3 regions of the Candidatus Allofournierella merdavium genome follow, and region 1 is predicted to be linked to each of the others. Evidence: predicted binding sites of a transcription regulator. Region 1 holds the regulator's gene; each other region holds the start of a gene.

Region 1 (5,761 bases):
TTGGTGCTCATGCTCCGAACCTTGATGATCTACCTTTTGATCGTTGCCGCCATGCGGCTGATGGGAAAGCGCCAGTTGGGCGAACTGCAGCCCTCGGAACTGGTATCCACCATCCTGATCTCCAATCTTGCCTCCATCTCCATCGAATCGCCGGAGGTACCGCTGGCCGCCAGCCTTGCCCCGGTCTGCCTGATCGTGGTGCTGGAACTGCTCTCCTCCGCGCTGTGTTACCTGAGCCCCACGGCGGCCAGGATCCTGTCCGGCACGCCGGTGGCGGTGATCCGCGGCGGAAAGATCGACCAGAAGACCCTGCGGGAACTGCGCTTCAGCGCCAGCGATCTGCTGGAAGCGCTGCGGAGCAAGGACATCTTCGACCCCGCCGAAGTAAACTACGCGCTGGTGGAGACCAACGGTACCCTGAGCGTCAGCCGGATGCAGCAAAAGGATACCCCCACCCGGGAAGACCTGCACATCCCCCCGCCCCAGGCCCGCACCCCCATGGTACCTCTGGTGATCGACGGCCGGCCGCTGACCGACAATCTTGCCTGGTGCGGAAAAAACGAAAAATGGCTGGAAAAGGTGCTGCGGCAGAACAAATGCACCCTGCGGCAGGTGCTTCTGCTGCTGGGGGACGATTCCGGCCAGACTCAGCTGATAAAAAAAGAGAGCCGCTGAGGATTCAGCGGCTCTCCGAAGGGAGGACGAGAGGATGAAACGGGTGCGAGCAGCGTTTGGCCTGCTGGCGCTTCTGGTGGTGTTGATCATTGCCAGCAGCATCCTGGTGCACACCACCAACGACGCATTGCTGCAGGATCTGGACAGGATCGGGCAGCTGAGCGCGGCCGGCAGTTACGAGGAGGCCCTGCGCACCATCGACGAGATGAACGACTATTTTGCCCATCGTGAACACTGGATGGCGCTGTTCATCAAGCGGGATTACCTCAGCGGCATCGCCATGTGTCTGGGCGGCCTTTCGGCCTATGTGGGGCCGGACAACCAGCAGGATCTGCAGAGCGAACTGGGGAAAGCGCGCACCCAGATCCTGATGACCGGCCACTTATTTTTCAGTATGCTTTGAGGAGTGGCTGTTGAGCATATCCTTCAGCTCATCCATGAAGGTGTTCAGATCGCTGAACTGCCGATAGACCGAGGCAAAGCGCACATAGGCCACCTCGTCAATCTTTTTCAGTTCCGCCATGGCCAACTCCCCGATGCGCATGGAGGTGACCTCCCGCTCATAGCTGTTCAGCAAGGTTTGTTCGATGTTGTCCACAGCGGCCTCCAGCGTTTGATAGCTGACCTCCCGCTTTTCGCTGGCCCGCAGCATGCCGCCCAGCAGTTTCTGCCGGTCGAACGCTTCGCGGGAGCGGTCCCGCTTGATGACCATCAAAGGCACCGTCTCCACGATCTCGTAGGTCGTGAAGCGCTTGGAGCAGCTCAGGCACTCACGGCGGCGGCGGATCTTCTCACCGTCCTCGGTGGGACGCGAGTCGATCACCTTGGAGTCGAGTTCGCCGCAATAGGGGCATTTCATGGCTTTTTCCTCCTTGGCTGGGGAATGGGCGGCCGCTGAGCCGCCATCAAAACGCTATACCAACAGTATAACATATTTTTCCATAAAGAAAAGATTTTTATCCTCTGGTTTTGTTCAAAAGTGCTTCGTACAGGGCCTTTGTCTCGCTTTCATCCGCCGCGCTGAGCACCATGGTCTTCCCTTTCACCTGCAGCACAATACAGGCCTCACAGCCGGTGTAAGCGTAGCGGGTGTAATCTCCGAACACATCGTTGCGGAAGGCCCCCATGGAAAGGCGCGGCGAGCCGAAACCGTTTGTACGGCTTCCTGCCGGGACGCCCTCAGCGTACTCCACGCTCTCCACATCGACGTAATCCACCTTGGCGTCAGGCCAGTAACTCGCCTGAATCGTGAGGGCGCTCTGCCCCACGGTATAACGGATGTCGCCGGTGAAGAGAAGCACAAAGGTTCCCACCGCCGCCGCGGCCAGAATGGCCAGTACGGCAGCCGCCACCATACGGTCGGCCTTTGACCTGCGCAGAGTCGCGTTCCAGCTGCCGTTTTGAACCTGCGCGCGGTACAGCCGGTAGGAATAGACACAGGGCGCCACGGCCAAAACCGCGATGACCGCCAGCATTCCCGCGATCATGGCAGTCTCCGGCAGCAGGCAGAACACCAGCAGCACAAGGCCGCCCGCGACCCACATCCTGCCACCCGCGCGGTGGGTGCGGTTCCAGTTCTCTTCGTTGGCCAGCGTCCAGGGCAGACGGATGCCCAGCGTGGGATTGCGCTTCATTTTGGGCATGTAGTTGCCGATGACAAGGAACATCAGCCCCAGGCTGGCGGGCACCAGCCGCTCCCAGCCCAATTTTACGTCCAGCGCCACCGCGCAGGTGCCGGCGCTACAGAACAACGAAACACAGGGCAGCAGCCAATACACCAGTTCCAGAGCCTTTTTGCTCTGCCCGTTTTGTCGGTTGGTGCGGAAGGTGAGCCAGAGGCACAGCCAGTGAGTCGCCAGCATCGCGGCGGGTGTACCAAGGCAGAAAGCCAGCTTTTCCGGGCCATTCCCGCCGGGAAGGCGGTTCCACAGCGCAATGCCGGCCATCGCAGGCAGCAGGATGAGCGCGGAGGATGCCAGCGCCTTGCGTCTATTCAAAAGTTCCATGGTTCCCTTCCCCCTTCAGCATCGTCAACCAGAGCAGGATCTCCTCCAGCACCGAGGCGTTGAGTTCATAGTAAATATACTTGCCGTCCCGCCGATCCCGCACAAGGTCCGCTTCCTTCAGCACCGACAGATGACGGGAGACCGCCGCCGCCGAAACCGGGAACCGCTCGGCGATCTGCCCGGCTGTTCGCGGGCCTGCACGCAGCAGTGTCAGTATTTCACGGCGCGTGGGGTCTGCAAGCGCCCGCAGCGTATCCTGCATCGCCATGAAGTCACCTCATTTAACATTTAACTTTATTGTTAAATGAAATATACCATCATCCGGCATCTTTGTCAACACGCAAGAAAAGGCCGCCCTTTTTTGCGAGGGCGGCCCTTCCGGGACAGGGTTTATTTGGCCAGCAGTTTTTCCAGCGTGGCGATGCGCACGCAGATGCAAAGCAGCGTCGCGGCCTGCTCCAACTCCTCCAGGCTGGGATAGGTGGGGGCGATGCGCAGGTGGTGATCGTGGGGATCAATGCCATAGGGATACGCGGCGCCGGCGGGGGTCAGCACCACGCCCGCCTGCTTGCACAGTTCCACCGTGCGCTTGGCGCAGCCGTCCATCACATAGAGGCTCAGGAAATAACCGCCCTTGGGCTCGGTCCAGTGGGCGATGCCGGGGCAGCTGCCCAGGTCACGGCTGAAGATCTGCTTTACCAGATCAAACTTCGGCGCGATGATGGCCCGATGCTTCGCCATATGCTCCAGCACGCCCTTGCGGTCCTTCAAAAAGCGCACATGGCGCAGCTGGTTCATCTTGTCGTAACTGATGATCATGGAGCTCATGTTCTTCAGGATGTGCTGGATGCTTTTGCGGCTGGAGGCCACGGCCGCAACGCCCGCGCCGGGGAAGGTCATCTTGCTGGTGGAGCAGAACATCAGCGCCCGGTCGGGATGGCCGGCCTTGTCGCACTCCTCCAGGATGGGCAGCACATTGTACACCTCGTCGGTGAGGGTGTGCACACAGTAGGCGTCGTCCCAGAAGATCTTGAAGTCGGGCGCGGCGGTCTGCATGGCAGCCAGCCGGCGCACGGTGTCGTCGCTGTAAGAGTAGCCGTCGGGATTGGAATAAACAGGCACGCACCAGATGCCCTTTACGCTGTCGTCATCCTTCACCAGCTGCTCCACCACATCCATGTCCGGGCCACTCTCCAGCATGGGCACCGGGATCAGCTGGAACCCGAAGTACTCGGTGACTTTGAAATGCCGGTCGTAGCCGGGAGTGGGGCAAAGGAATTTGATGTTGGTGCAGAAGCGCCAGGGCCGCACGGAATCCACGAAGCCCACGCGCCAGCCCAGATCCACCAGATAGTACATGGTGGACAAGGCGGAGTTGCCGCACACCAGCACCTGTTCCGGGCTGGGCACACGCATCAGGTCGGCAAAGAAGCGCCGCGCCTCGGGCATCCCCTCCAGGTAGCCGTAGTTTCGGGCGTCCACACCGTTTTCACCGATGTAACTTTCCAGCTTCATCATGTCGTTGGAGAGATCCAGCTGTTCCGGGCAGGGTTTGCCGCGGGACATATCCAGTTTCAAACCTTTCTGTTTGAACGCGTCGTACTGGCTCTGCTGAGAGCTGAGTTCTGCCTCCAGCGCGGCCCGGTCCATGGAACCGTATTCCTTCATTGCATCCATTCCCCTCTTTCATATATTTCACTCTATGCTGCCGCCGCGCTGTTTGCGCACTGCGCCGCGGCCTTTCCCTTGCCGCACAGCCCAACGGATAAAGTGTACTCCGATATTATAGTACAATTTTCGGCGGGAGACAAGCGTTTGCCCCCATCGGTTTTCATTGCGGCATTCAGGGCCGCTGCCGCAAGCCCAAAAACAGCCCTGCCGCAGGGCAGGGCTGTGGGATCAGGCGTGCGCGGGGCTCACACCTGCATGTTCATGGGATTCTCGGCGGTCTCGCTGTCCACCTTGTCGAACTGGTAGTCGTTGCCGGGCAGGATGGCGTTCAGCAGGATGCCCAGGATGGCGGCGATGGCCAGGCCGGACAGGGTGATGCTCACACCGGCCACGTTGAAGGTAAGGCCACCCAGGCTGTTGAAGCCCAGCGCGCTCACCAGGATCACCGCGGCGATGATCAGGTTGCGGCTGTTGGTGAAGTCCACCTGGTTCTCCACCACGTTGCGCACGCCGATGGCGCTGATCATGCCGTACAGGATGAAGGACACGCCGCCGATGATGGCGGTGGGCACGGTGTTGATCACCGCGTCGAACTTGGGGCTGAAGCTCATCAGGATGGCAAACACGGCGGCGATGCGCATCACGCGGGGGTCGTAGATCTTGGTGAGGGCCAGCACGCCGGTGTTCTCACCGTAGGTGGTGTTGGCGGGGCCGCCCAGGATGCCGGCCAGGCTGGTGGCCAGACCGTCGCCCAGCAGGGTCTTGTTCAGGCCCGGGTCGCGGATGTAGTTTTTGCCGGTGGTGGCGCTGATGGCGGCGATGTCGCCGATGTGCTCCATCATGGTGGCCAGGGCGATGGGCATGATGGTCAGGATGGCGGAGATGTCAAACTTGGCCATGGCGCTGGTGTGTACAGGCAAGCCCAGCCAGCTGGCCTCGGCGATGGGGGCGAAATCCACCGAGCGGGTGATGAGCGCCACCGCATAGGCCACCAGAACGCCCAGCAGGATGGGCAGGATCTTGACCATGCCCTTGCCCCAGATGTTGCAGACCACAACGGTGCCCAGGGCCACGAAGGCCAGCAGCCAGTTGGTCTGGCAGTTGGTGATGGCGCTGGGTGCCAGAATCAGGCCGATGGCGATGATGATGGGGCCGGTGACGACCGGGGGGAAGAAGCGCATGATGCGCCCGATGCCGAACACCGTGATGAGCAGGCTCATGACCAGATACACGATGCCGGCGAACACCACGCCGCCGCAGGCGTAGGGAAGCATCTCAACGTTGGGGGTGCCGTCCGCGGCCATGGGCGCGACGATGGCGAAACCGCCCAGGAAAGCGAAGGACGAGCCCAGGAACGCGGGGACCTTGCCCTTGGTGATCAGGTGGAACAGAAGGGTGCCCAGGCCCGC
Region 2 (5,761 bases), on a different contig from region 1:
CTGGTCTGCACACTGCTGTTCGCCTTCACCGTGACCCGGCGGCAATACCTGGACAACCGCCGTGCAGCATTCGCGGAGGCAGTGGCCCAGCTGCAATACCAGTGGGATCGCTACGACCGGCTGGAAGGCGACTGGCTGGCACAGCTGGAGGCGCAGACCGGCATGAGGCTGCTGCTGACGGAAAACGGGCAGCCCCTGCTCCACACCCTGCGGGCGGATGAGGACACGCGGGTCCTTTTTGCCGCGGCCCGGCGGGCCGCCGAACAGCGCGGACTGGACATCGGCACACCGCCTCTCACGGGAAGCCAGAACGCGGATTTTACCTATTCGGAATTCGGAAAAGGGCGGGGATTACCGCTGTGCGGTGCGGATGGAGGGCACCGCCGGCGGACGGTGGACGAGCCTTGTGGCGGTGCAGTCCCTCGCGCCGGAACAAGTCTACACCCTGCGGCTGGCGGCGCTCTTCGGGCTGGCGGCCGCCGTGGGCGGGGGCGGCCTCGCGCTGGCAGGCTGGTTTGTGGCGGGCCGGGCGGTGCGCCCGGTGGGCCGGGCCATGGACGAGCAGCAACGATTTTTGAGCGCTGCCAGCCACGAGTTGCGCACCCCCCTGGCGGTGATCCGGGCCAACGCCGGCGCCGCCCTGCATCGCCCGGATCAGGCCCAGACCTATCTCTCGGTGATCGACGGCGAGGCGCAGCGGATGGGCGCGCTGGTGGACGAACTGCTGTTGCTCTCCGCCGGGGCCAGCGCCCGCGCCCGGCTGCGGCCGGAACGGCTGGAGCCGGACACCTTCCTGCTGGATTTTGCCGAGGGCATGGAGCCGCTTGCCCGGGAAAAGGGCCGGGAGCTGCGGGTGTGCCTGCCGCGCGAAGCTCCGCCGCCTGTACAGGCCGACGGCTACCGGCTGCGCCAGCTGCTCACCATCCTGCTGGACAACGCCCTGCGCTTTGCCCCTGCGGGCAGCGCGGTGGAACTTCGACTCACGGAAAAGGGGCGCCGGGTGCGTTTTTGGGTGACCGACCACGGCCCCGGTGTGCCGGACAGGGACAAGCAGCGCATTTTCCGGCGCTTTGCCCGCGGCCATGAAGCCGAGGACGGGGCCCGGCACTACGGCCTGGGCCTGACGGTGGCCGCCGAACTGGCCGCGCTCCACAGCGGAAGGCTGTGGGTGGAGGACGCCCCCGGCGGCGGGGCCGCCTTCTGTCTGGAACTGCCCGCCGGACGCTGAACGCTCCTCTCCTCCCCCGCCGGTCTCGCGCCGGCGGGGCCTTTTTGCGTCTCTCTCCCCTTTGCCGGGCGCACCCCCCGTTCGCCACAGCGGCGCCGCTGCTGCCCTTGCGCCGCGGCCCATAGAAAAACCGGGGCGCCCTTTTGACAAGGGCGCCCCGGCCGTTTCAGAGAGCAGAAAATACGATCCGTGTTCCGTACCGCAAGGAGCCGGTTCATGGTCGATTCAGCGCTCCACTCTTTACTTCTCCTTGCGTTTTTCGTCGATCATGGCTTGCAGTTCATCCAGCGTGTTGTCCGACAACTGGTCGGAGTTCAAAAAATTCGCGAAAAGGCTGGCGAAGCTGCCGCCGAACATCTTGTCCACCAGAGTGGTGGTCTCGGCGCTTTGCACCTGCTGCCGTGTGACAAGGGGCGTTACGATGTACTTGGGATACTCCCGGGAGATGGCTCCCTTGCCCTCCAGCCGCTTGAGAACAATGTAGGTAGTGCTTTTCTTCCAGTTGTACTTCTTGAGAAACGCGTCGGCCAGGTCCGCCGCCAGGCAGGACCCGTGCTCCCACAGATATTCCATCAACAGAAGTTCCGAGTCGAAGATCTTGATCTCTCCCATCGTATCCCCCCCATTTTATTATTATAAATTTATTATCAGTTTATCGTTTCCCCCGCCGCGCGTCAAGTAAAACTCTTCCGAAAAACGCGGAAAAAATGTGAAATTTTCGTCAGCGCCCCCAGGGCACGATGAAAGCCCCGGCGGGCAACTCGCCAAGAATATGGCCAGCCGCCTGCCGGGGCTTCGTTCATCTTTGCAAAAACTCAGCGGATGGGGCACACGCCGTTCACGCAGTCGGAGGCGCCGATGTCCAGTTCCGTCTCCTCGTGCTCGTAGCGGCAGAGCAGCGCCGGGTTGAAGGGGCGCATCTCCGCCTTGCGGCGCTCGTACTCCGCCTGTTCGATCTCCTCATAGGGCAGCAGTTCGTAGAAGCTGTCGTCGTAGCTCAGGAAGGAGAGGGCCACCACATCATCCCAGTGATCCCAGACCCACTGCTCCACGTCGTCCCACTCGTTGTCCCGCACATGCACCGTGATGGAGCAGTTGTGGTCCACATAGTGCTCCATGAACATCTTGTAGTTCTCCAGCTGCTCGATGGCGGTCACATCACCCTTCACACGGCCGGCAGGCGCCTTGACCGGGAACTCCAGCACCTTGGTGGTGGGGTCTTCCGGATCCTGGCCCACCTCGGGCAGCACCGGATAGCCCAACTCCTCGCAGACGCGGCACAGGGGGTCGGTGGCGGTGATGCGCACCCGGCGGATGTAGTAGGGCGAGTGGGAATAGTGCACGCCGCTGGACACGGTGGGCAGCAGCGACAGGGTGCCCTCCGGCTTCAGGGTGGTCACCAGCAGCGGGCGGTTGCCGCCCAGCTGGTCGGCCATTTCATCGGCGGCTTTGCGGGCCTCGGCGCGCAGGGCATCCAGCAGTTCCGCCTGTTCGGCCCGGTCAATGCCGGTGGCGTTGACCATGTCCTGCCAGCCGGTGAGGGAGCAGCCCAGCAGACGGTCCCGCTTCTGCACCCGGTCCCACCGGTACATCTCCAGTTCCCGGCAGGTCATGCGGTAGCCCGCCCGGGCGGACAGACGCTGTGCCTCCAGCAGGCCCGCCCGGTCCAGGCTGCCGTCCGGCTGCACAAAGGCCATCACGTTCACGGTGGTCAGGTTGCACAGGCCGTTGGAATCCAGCAAAATCTCGCCGCAGGGGTTGCAGCCGCAGAAATTTGGCCGGCGCTTGAGGCCCGCCTCCTCGTTGATCCAGCCCGGCTCGCCGGAATAGCGCATCTGCTGCAAATGCCAGTGCAGCTTTTCCCGAGTGGGCTTTTTGCGGTAGAAGATGGAGTTGTTGCTCATCTGCCGGTGGGCGATGCTCTTGTCGATCTCCCAATGCCCGTTCACCTGGCGGTAAAGGTTGGACTTGGCCTGGATGCAGGTCTCGTCGTCCGCGTCCACCAGGCCGATCTCGGAGGTGCGGCGCACGCCGCCCGAGACCACGTTCTCGCCGATGATGTTGGCAATGTCCAGAAGGTCGATGGGCCGCAGCTGGGTGCTCGCCGCGCCATCCCGGGCGCCGGCGGCCGTGACCACCTTGTGAATCTTGTCCAGCATGGTCATCATGGAACCAGAACCGCTGGCGGTGCCGCCGAAGGTCTTGAGCCGCTCGCCCTTCGGCCGGATGGAATCGTAGTTCACCACCAGGGTGGTAACGCCCTCGTACTCCCGGTTGGTGATGAGTTCAAAATACCGGGTGAGCGCCTGGGCCCAGCCCTCCTTGGAGTCGCCGATGGCGAGGGTGGCGGTCTCACGCTGGAAGGTAAGGTTGGTGTATTCCAGCCGTTCATTTGCCGGCACCGGGTCGTAGGACTTGTGCAGGATCTCCAGGTCGGTGCGCACCGGCGGCAGCTGGTCGGCGTCGGATTTCAGCACCCGCACCCCCACGCCGCTGCCCACCATCAGCAGGTAGAACAGGTCGTGGTAGGCCACAAAATCGTTGATGACGGTGAAGGCGCAGTTGTAGTTGGCCATGGGGTACTTTTCCGCCACCGGCGTGCCGCCCACCCACAGGGTGCGGCCGGACAAAAACTGCCGCAGGTTGTAGATGTTGTCATAGAGTTTTTCCGCCTCTTCCCGGGAGGTGGCCGCCAGCGAAGTGTTGTATTCCACCGCGCGGCGCACCGTCTCCCACCAGAATTCCCGCCGGCCCTGCTGGGGCAGGTAACGGGAATAGGTGCGGGTATAAACGAAGGCGCCCAGCTGCTCCATGGGGTTGGGGGCGTGCTTGTAGGGGCTGAGGAACTCCCGGGTCAGGATGCCCTCCTGCCACTCGCCGCTTGCGCGCTCCTTCTCCTTTTGCACGCGGTAGAGGATATAGGTCTTGGCGGTGCGGTAGAACTGCTGCTCGAACAGCGTCTCCTCCACCGCGTCCTGGATGCGCTCGATGTCCACGATCTCCTGGCCGGTGGCCGCCAGTTTGGCCTCCACCGCCTCGGTGACCCGATCCACCCCTTCCGGGTCGTGTTCCCCTGCCGCGGCGGCGGCCAGGGTGATGGCACGGCGTATAAATTCAGCGTCAAAGGGCACGACCTTGCCGCTGCGCTTGCGTACGTTCATTGCGATCTCCTCCCAAGAAATATTTGCGCGACACACTATATATAGTATTGCTATCGCGGCAAAAAGTCAATATATTGTTTGCTTTTCCGCACGACGGAACGCCTTTTTCGTGCGGGCCCGTTCGCCGGGCAAGGCCCGGCCAAACCAACGCGAGGATAGCCCGGCAGCACCCTGCGCGCCGGCTTTGCCGGTCACCTTGTTTACTTTTTCAGTATAGCAGGTGATACATCCCACTGAAAGGACTTTCAGTCGGCGTTTTTGTCACCTCACCCGGAAATTTCTCGATCTTTGGGTGACGTGGTCACCGAAAGGCGGCGGCGTTTTGGATATACTAACTTTGAAAGAACGGAAAGGAGCTGATCCTACTATGGCGGCTGTAAATATAAATAAGGAAGAATTCGGGCAACTGCGCGGCGGGGACCTGCCGGTGCTGGTGGACTTCTGGGCGCCCTGGTGCGGCTACTGCCGCCGGATCGGCCCGGCATACGAGCAGATCGCGGAGGAATACGCCGGCCGTCTGGTGGCGGCGAAGGTGAACATCGACGAAGAGGGCGCGCTGGCCAGCGCGGAGGGCATCGAGGTGATCCCCACCCTGGTGCTCTACCGCGGCGGCAAGGCCCTTGGTTCCGTCGTGGCGCCGGCCTCCAAGGCGGCGATCGACAAATTCATCCGTGAGACCCTGGGCCAGTGAGGAGATTGAAATGAGCGAGACGCATGTTTACGATATGATCGTGGTGGGCGGCGGGCCGGCGGGATACACTACCGCCCTTTACGCCGTGCGGGCCGGGCTGGACACGCTGGTGCTGGAAAAGCTCTCGGCGGGCGGCCAGATGGCGCTGACCCAGGAGATCGACAACTACCCCGGCTTTGAGGACGGCGTCAACGGATTCGACCTGGCGGAAAAGATGCAGCGGCAGGCCGAGCGCTTCGGCGCAAAAACCGTGTACGCCGAGGTGGAGCGGCTGGACCTCTCCGCCGCGCCGAAAGAACTCACGACCAGCGAGGGCATATTCCGCGCCCGGGTCGTTGTGCTGGCCACCGGCGCCAATCCCCGGGAACTGGGCCTTGCGGATGAGGCGGCCCTGGTGGGGCGGGGCGTGGCCTACTGCGCCGCCTGCGACGGGATGTTTTACAAGGGCAAGACCGTCGCCGTGGTGGGCGGCGGCAACTCCGCCGCCGAGGACGCGCTGCTGTTGAGCCGCGTGGCGAAGAAGGTCATCCTCATCCACCGCAGGGACACGCTGCGCGCCACAAAGGTATACCACGACCCGCTGATGCGCGCGCAGAACGTGGAATTTCGCTGGAACAGCGCCGTTGACGGGCTGCTGCACGGGGACAAGCTGACCGGCGTGCGGCTGCGGGATGTGCGCAC
Region 3 (5,761 bases), on a different contig from region 1:
GCTTTTGGGGGGGCGCGGCGGCCCCCCCTGCGGGGCCGGTCAGGCGCGGCGCCGGCGGCGTCCTTTGCCCAGCAGCTGCAGGGCGATGCCCAGCACGCCCTGGAAATTGAAGGCGCACACCCCCGCCGTGAGCAGGGTGCACCACAGGGGCCAGTAGGGGGTCTGGAAGATCATCAGACCCGCCTCGGCCAGCACCATGGCCAGATTGAAGGAAAGGCGAAGGGGGGCGTAGTCCAGCCGCAGCAGGCCGCGGGTGTTCACCGCCCGCAGGATGAACACCACAAAGTAACTCAAAAAGCTGGCCAGGGTCACCCCCACCGGGCCCATCAGCGGGATGAACGCCCAGTTGAGCAGGCAGTTGACCACCGCCCCCGCCAGCATGGTGTAAAGGGAGAGGGTGCTGCGCTTTTCCACCATGTAGATGCTGTTCAAAAACTGGTTCAGGCAGCTGAACAGGGTGCCGATGGCCAGCATGGGCACGAACTGCCAGGCGTCGAAGAAGTTGGCCTTGAAGATGAACATCAGCGGCCGGCACAGCAGGATGATGCCGGAGCAGCAGCAGAACAGCAGGCTCTGGTACAGCCCGAACACCCGGCTGAAAAACCGCTGGCGGCCCTCCTTCTCGGTCACGGCGGAGAGCTGCCACGCCTCGTAGAAGATGGTGCCCAGCACCGACAGGATGGTGGGCAGAAAATAGCCCACCCCCAGCAGGCCGGTCCAGTACTCGCCGGTCTGGTCCTTGTAGCCGCCGCACATGGCCTGCACAAAGAACAGATCGCTGGCATTGATGACCCAGAAGCTGATCTGGGCGGGCACCATGGGCAGGGCGTAGGCCAGCATCTGCCGCCACAGCGCCGCCGAGAAGTACCGCGCCCGCAGATACCGCCCCAGCCCCGCGATGGAGAACACGAACAGGGCGCTCAGGGCGTCGGAACAGATGATGGCCAGCACATAGCCCTTGGCCCCCATGTGAAACCCGGACAAAAACAGGATGGTGAACCCCAGGTTGGTGGCGCTGCAGAGCACGCCGTCCACCGCCACCAGCCGGTTCAGCTGGCGGCTGCGCACGAACTGGGTGCACCAGGTGCGCAGGCAGCTCACCAGCACATGAATATAAAGGAAGGGCGCGTACTCCGCGAACAGCGGGATGAACCGCAGCAGCGGGTAGCAGCACAGCATGAGCACAAAGCCGGTGAGGATGGTCACCAGGCCGTCGGTGAACACCGCGCCCTTTTTGACCTTTTCGTCCAGCCCGAAGCGGATGATGGCGTAGCTCACCCCCATGCTCACCAGGGGGATGAGCAGCGAGCCGATGTTCTGCACCAGCTTGGTGATGCCCACCTCCTCCACCTGGCCCATGGCAAAGGTGATGTAGGGCTGCAGCACGATGCTCAGCAGTTTGGCGGAGAAGTTGCTGACGGCGAACAGCAGGGTGTTGTTCGCCAGGCGTTTGTATTTGGCGTCCAAGGGCATCTTCCTTTCCGTGGATGGCGCGCCGTCAGCGCGCGTTTCGCAAAAGGGCCCGGCGGGCCTTGTAGTCCGGCAGGATGCTGCCCACCAGCGCCCAGAAACCGGCCTGGTGGTCCGGGTGCACAAAGTGGCAGTACTCGTGCACCACCACATACTCCACCGCCGCGGCGGGCTGCAGCGCCAGTCGCGCCGCCAGGGTGATCTGCCGCTTGCCGGGGTGGCAGCTGCCCCAGCGGGTGCGCATGTCCCGCACCTTCAGTGTGGGCTTTTCGCCCCCCAATACCTCCCGGAAGAGGGGAAACACCCGGTCGCTCACCTCTGTGTAAAGGGCGAGGCAGGCGGCGGGGTCCGGCGCGGGGATGGCCGCGCGCTCCGCCGCGGCCCGGGCGGCTCTGTCCTGGGCCCGGCGCACCCACTCTGCGTGGGCGGCCACAAAGGCGTCCACCGCCGCAAGGCTGGCCCGCGCCGGGGCGCTCACCCGCACGCTGCCGTCCGGCCCAAGGCGCAGGTTCAGGTTCTTCACCCGCTTGCGGGTGAGGGTGTATTCCACGCCGCCGGCGCTTCGAAGGCTTTCACCGGGCACCCCGAAACGCCCCCTTTCTTTTCGCAGGGTTTTGGGTATAATAGGATACTGCGCGCTTTGCGCGGCGCGCTCACATGAACCATTGTATCATGTTTTCGGCGGCTTTTGAACGGCGAAAGCAAAACTCACAAAAAAATCACCGAAACCTTGGCGTTAATTTTGCGCCCACTCATATTGACAGCCACTATATGTAGATGTCATAATGGTCATTGTACGGTTCCAACCCCAAAATACAGAGAATCACCGGGCGGCGTTCAGTCACGCAGATCGTGGCAAAAACCAGCGCGAAGCCGGATAAAAAGGAGTGTTTGCCATGATTAAAAGTGTGATCAAGCGGGACGGTCGCGTGGTGTTGTTCGACGAGGGCAAGATCGCGGCCGCCGTGCTCAAGGCCCTGGAGGCCGCCGGCGAGGGGGACGCGAGGGAGGCGGCCCGGGTGGCCAACAAGGTGGCCCGCCACCTGGAGGTGGACTGCGGCGAGGAATCCCCCTCCATCGAGCAGATCCAGGACGCGGTGGAGACCGGCCTGATGGAGTGCGGCCACGACGAGGCGGCCAAGAAGTACATTCTGTACCGGGCCAACCGCACCCGCATCCGCGAGGCCAACACCAGCCTGATGAAGACCATCGACGAGATCACCAACGTGGACGCCCGCATCAGCGACATGAAGCGGGACAACGCCAACATCGACGGCAACACCGCCATGGGCAGCATGCTGCAGATCGGCACCGCCGGCGCCAAGGCCTACAACGCGGCCTACCTGCTCACCCCCGAGCAGGCCAAGGCCCACAGTGAGGGCGACATCCACATCCACGATTTCGACTTCTACTCCCTCACCACCACCTGCACCCAGATCGACATCCTGCGGCTGTTCCACGGGGGCTTTTCCACCGGCCACGGCTTTCTGCGCGAGCCGGCCAGCATCGGCAGCTACGCGGCGCTGGCGGCCATCGCCATCCAGTCCAACCAGAACGACCAGCACGGCGGCCAGAGCATCCCGAACTTCGACTACGGCATGGCCGAGGGCATCCGCAAGAGTTTTGCCAAGCTTTACACCCAAAAGCTGGCGGAGGCCGCCGAGGACCTGCTGGACTCGCAGGACGAGAGCGCCCTGGCCAAGGCCGCGGTGAACAAGGCCTCCGACGCGCTGGGGATGCCCCCCCGCATGGAGGTGAAGGCCGACGAGTTCGACCGGCTGGTGGCCGAGGCCCTGGCCGACGCCAGCGCCCTCACGGATGAGCAGGCGGCCCATGTGGCGGCCACCGCCCGCCGCCGGGCCTACCGGCAGACCGACCGGGACACCTATCAGGCCATGGAGGGCTTTGTGCACAACCTGAACACCATGCACTCCCGCGCCGGCGCCCAGACCCCCTTCAGCAGCATCAACTACGGCACCGACACCTCCCCCGAGGGCCGCATGGCCATCCGCAACATCCTGCTGGCGGAGGACGCGGGCCTGGGCCACGGCGAGACGCCCATCTTCCCCATCCACATCTTCAAGGTCAAGGAGGGGGTCAACTACAACGAGGGCGACCCCAACTACGACCTGTTCAAGCTGAGCATGAAGGTCAGCGCCAAGCGGCTGTTCCCCAACTATGTGTTCCTGGACGCCCCCTTCAACCTCCAGTATTATAGGCCCGGCCATCCCGAGACCGAGGTGGCCACCATGGGCTGCCGCACCCGGGTGATGGGCAACGTCTACGACCCCGACCGCCAGATCAGCTACAGCCGGGGCAACCTGTCCTTCACCTCCATCAACCTGCCGCGGCTGGCCATCCTGGCCGACCACGACGAGGCGGCCTTCTACAAAAAGCTGGACACCATGCTGGAACTGGTGGCAAAGCAGCTGCTGGACCGCTACGAGATCCAGGCGGCCAAGCGGGTGTACAACTTCCCCTTCCTGATGGGCCAGGGCGTCTGGCTGGACAGCGACAACCTGGGCCCCGCCGACGAGGTGCGGGAGGTGCTGAAGCACGGCACCCTCTCCATCGGCTTCATCGGCCTGGCCGAGACCCTCACCGCCCTCTACGGCCACCACCACGGCGAGAGCGAGGCGATGCAGAAGAAGGGCCTGGAGATCGTGCAGTACATGCGGGACTTCTGCGATAAGAAGAGCGCCGAGATGAAGATGAACTTCACTCTGCTGGCCACCCCGGCGGAGGGCCTCTCCGGCCGCTTCACCCGCATGGACCAAAAGCGGTTCGGCACCATCCCCGGCGTCACCGACCGGGAGTACTACACCAACAGCTTCCACATCCCGGTGTGGTACAACATTTCCGCCTACGACAAGATCCAGAAGGAGGCGCCCTATCACGCCCTCACCAACGCCGGCCACATCAGCTATGTGGAGCTGGACGGCGACACCGCCAACAACCTGGAGGCCTTCGAGAGCGTGGTGCGCTGCATGCACGACGCGGGGGTGGGCTACGGCAGCATCAACCACCCCGTCGACCGCGACCCCGTCTGCGGCTATGTGGGGGTGATCGGGGACGTCTGCCCCCGGTGCGGCCGCCGCAGCGGCGAGGCCCTGAGCCCCGAAAAGCTGGACGAACTGCGCAAGAAGTACCCCGGCGTGCCCACCTTCTGCGGGTGCGAATGAACCCTGTCCGCCGCGGGAGGCCGGCGGTGTTGCCGGTGCAACACAAAGCCGCCCGCCGAACGTGCTACAATAACTCGAACGATTTTTGAAAAAGACCCCCCGGGGGTCCAAGGAGGAAACAACTATGGCTGCTATGCAGAAACAATCCGTCGTGGGCAAGGACGTCCCCTTTGAGCGCATCCGCCGCATCACCGGCTACCTGGTGGGCACCATGGACAAGTGGAACGACGCCAAGAAGGCGGAAGAGCACGACCGGGTGAAGCACCTGTAATGCTGAGAGTTGCAGGCTGTGTGGCCGACAGCATCGTGGACGGCCCGGGGCTGCGGTTCACCGTGTTCTTTCAGGGCTGCCCCCACCACTGCCCGGGCTGCCACAACCCCGACACCTGGCCCTTTGAGGGCGGGCAGGCGTACACCCCCGAAGAGCTGGTGGCGCTGGCGAAAAAAAGCCCTTTGTGCAAAGGGGTCACCCTCTCCGGCGGCGAGCCCTTCGCCCAGGCGGGGCAGGAGATGCTGGAGTTCGTGGGGCTTTGCCGCGCCGCGGGCTTTGAGGTGGCCGCCTACACCGGCTACACCTTTGAGCAGCTGCTGGCGGGCAGCGAGGCCCAGCGGGCGCTGCTGGCGGCGCTGGACACGTTGATCGACGGCCCCTTTGTGCGGGAGGAGTGCAGTCTGGAACTGCGCTTTCGGGGCAGCCGCAACCAGCGCATCCTGAATGTGCCGGAAAGCCTTGCCGCTGCCGCCCCCGTGTGGGAGACCGGCGAGCGCTGGGTGGGCGCGCACGAATAAAAGGCGATCCGGGCGCGGCGCACTGCCGCGCCCGGTTTTTTTCAAAACCCGTCCGGTATTTACAGTTTCGATACAACTTGTTGTCGACACCGCAGGGAACACTGTGGCATACTGAGAGTGGGCCGGGGCGCCGCCCCGGCCCCTTTCGGCGCGCCGCGGGCGGAACAAGCGCCCCGCGCCGGCTGTTTTGCACAGAAAAAGGAGGAATCACACCCATGGCACACATCCTGATCGTGGAGGACGAGGCGCACATCGCCCAGATGATCGAGGCCACCCTGTCGCTGGGAGGCTACACCAGCGAGATCTGCTCCGACGGAGCC

What was found. The regulator NrdR, encoded in region 1, represses ribonucleotide reductase genes. The targets are predictions, from matches to a motif close to CACNANATNTNGTG.
Region 2: the regulator NrdR is predicted to act here: its motif matches at 4,423-4,436, upstream of nrdJ (ribonucleoside-triphosphate reductase, adenosylcobalamin-dependent).
Region 3: the regulator NrdR is predicted to act here: its motif matches at 2,236-2,249, upstream of ACH2A7_RS07105 (anaerobic ribonucleoside triphosphate reductase).

The regions. Positions count from the first base shown of each region.
Region 1 is NZ_CALWND010000002.1:83,512-89,272, reverse strand. Features, by position in the region: gene ACH2A7_RS01810 (DUF421 domain-containing protein) at 1-675, shown strand, start outside; gene ACH2A7_RS01805 (DUF4363 family protein) at 710-1,078, shown strand; gene nrdR (transcriptional regulator NrdR) at 1,058-1,534, opposite strand; gene ACH2A7_RS01795 (SdpI family protein) at 1,632-2,681, opposite strand; gene ACH2A7_RS01790 (autorepressor SdpR family transcription factor) at 2,665-2,949, opposite strand; gene ACH2A7_RS01785 (aminotransferase class I/II-fold pyridoxal phosphate-dependent enzyme) at 3,072-4,349, opposite strand; gene ACH2A7_RS01780 (uracil-xanthine permease family protein) at 4,598-5,761, opposite strand, start outside.
Region 2 is NZ_CALWND010000001.1:30,867-36,627, forward strand. Features, by position in the region: gene ACH2A7_RS00140 (sensor histidine kinase) at 371-1,228, shown strand; gene ACH2A7_RS00145 (BlaI/MecI/CopY family transcriptional regulator) at 1,469-1,840, opposite strand; gene nrdJ (ribonucleoside-triphosphate reductase, adenosylcobalamin-dependent) at 2,044-4,389, opposite strand; gene ACH2A7_RS00155 (thioredoxin family protein) at 4,757-5,080, shown strand; gene trxB (thioredoxin-disulfide reductase) at 5,091-5,761, shown strand, end outside.
Region 3 is NZ_CALWND010000007.1:54,114-59,874, forward strand. Features, by position in the region: gene ACH2A7_RS07095 (lipopolysaccharide biosynthesis protein) at 40-1,473, opposite strand; gene ACH2A7_RS07100 (M48 family metallopeptidase) at 1,499-2,053, opposite strand; gene ACH2A7_RS07105 (anaerobic ribonucleoside triphosphate reductase) at 2,367-4,652, shown strand; gene nrdD (anaerobic ribonucleoside-triphosphate reductase) at 4,777-4,923, shown strand; gene nrdG (anaerobic ribonucleoside-triphosphate reductase activating protein) at 4,923-5,441, shown strand; gene ACH2A7_RS07120 (response regulator transcription factor) at 5,657-5,761, shown strand, end outside.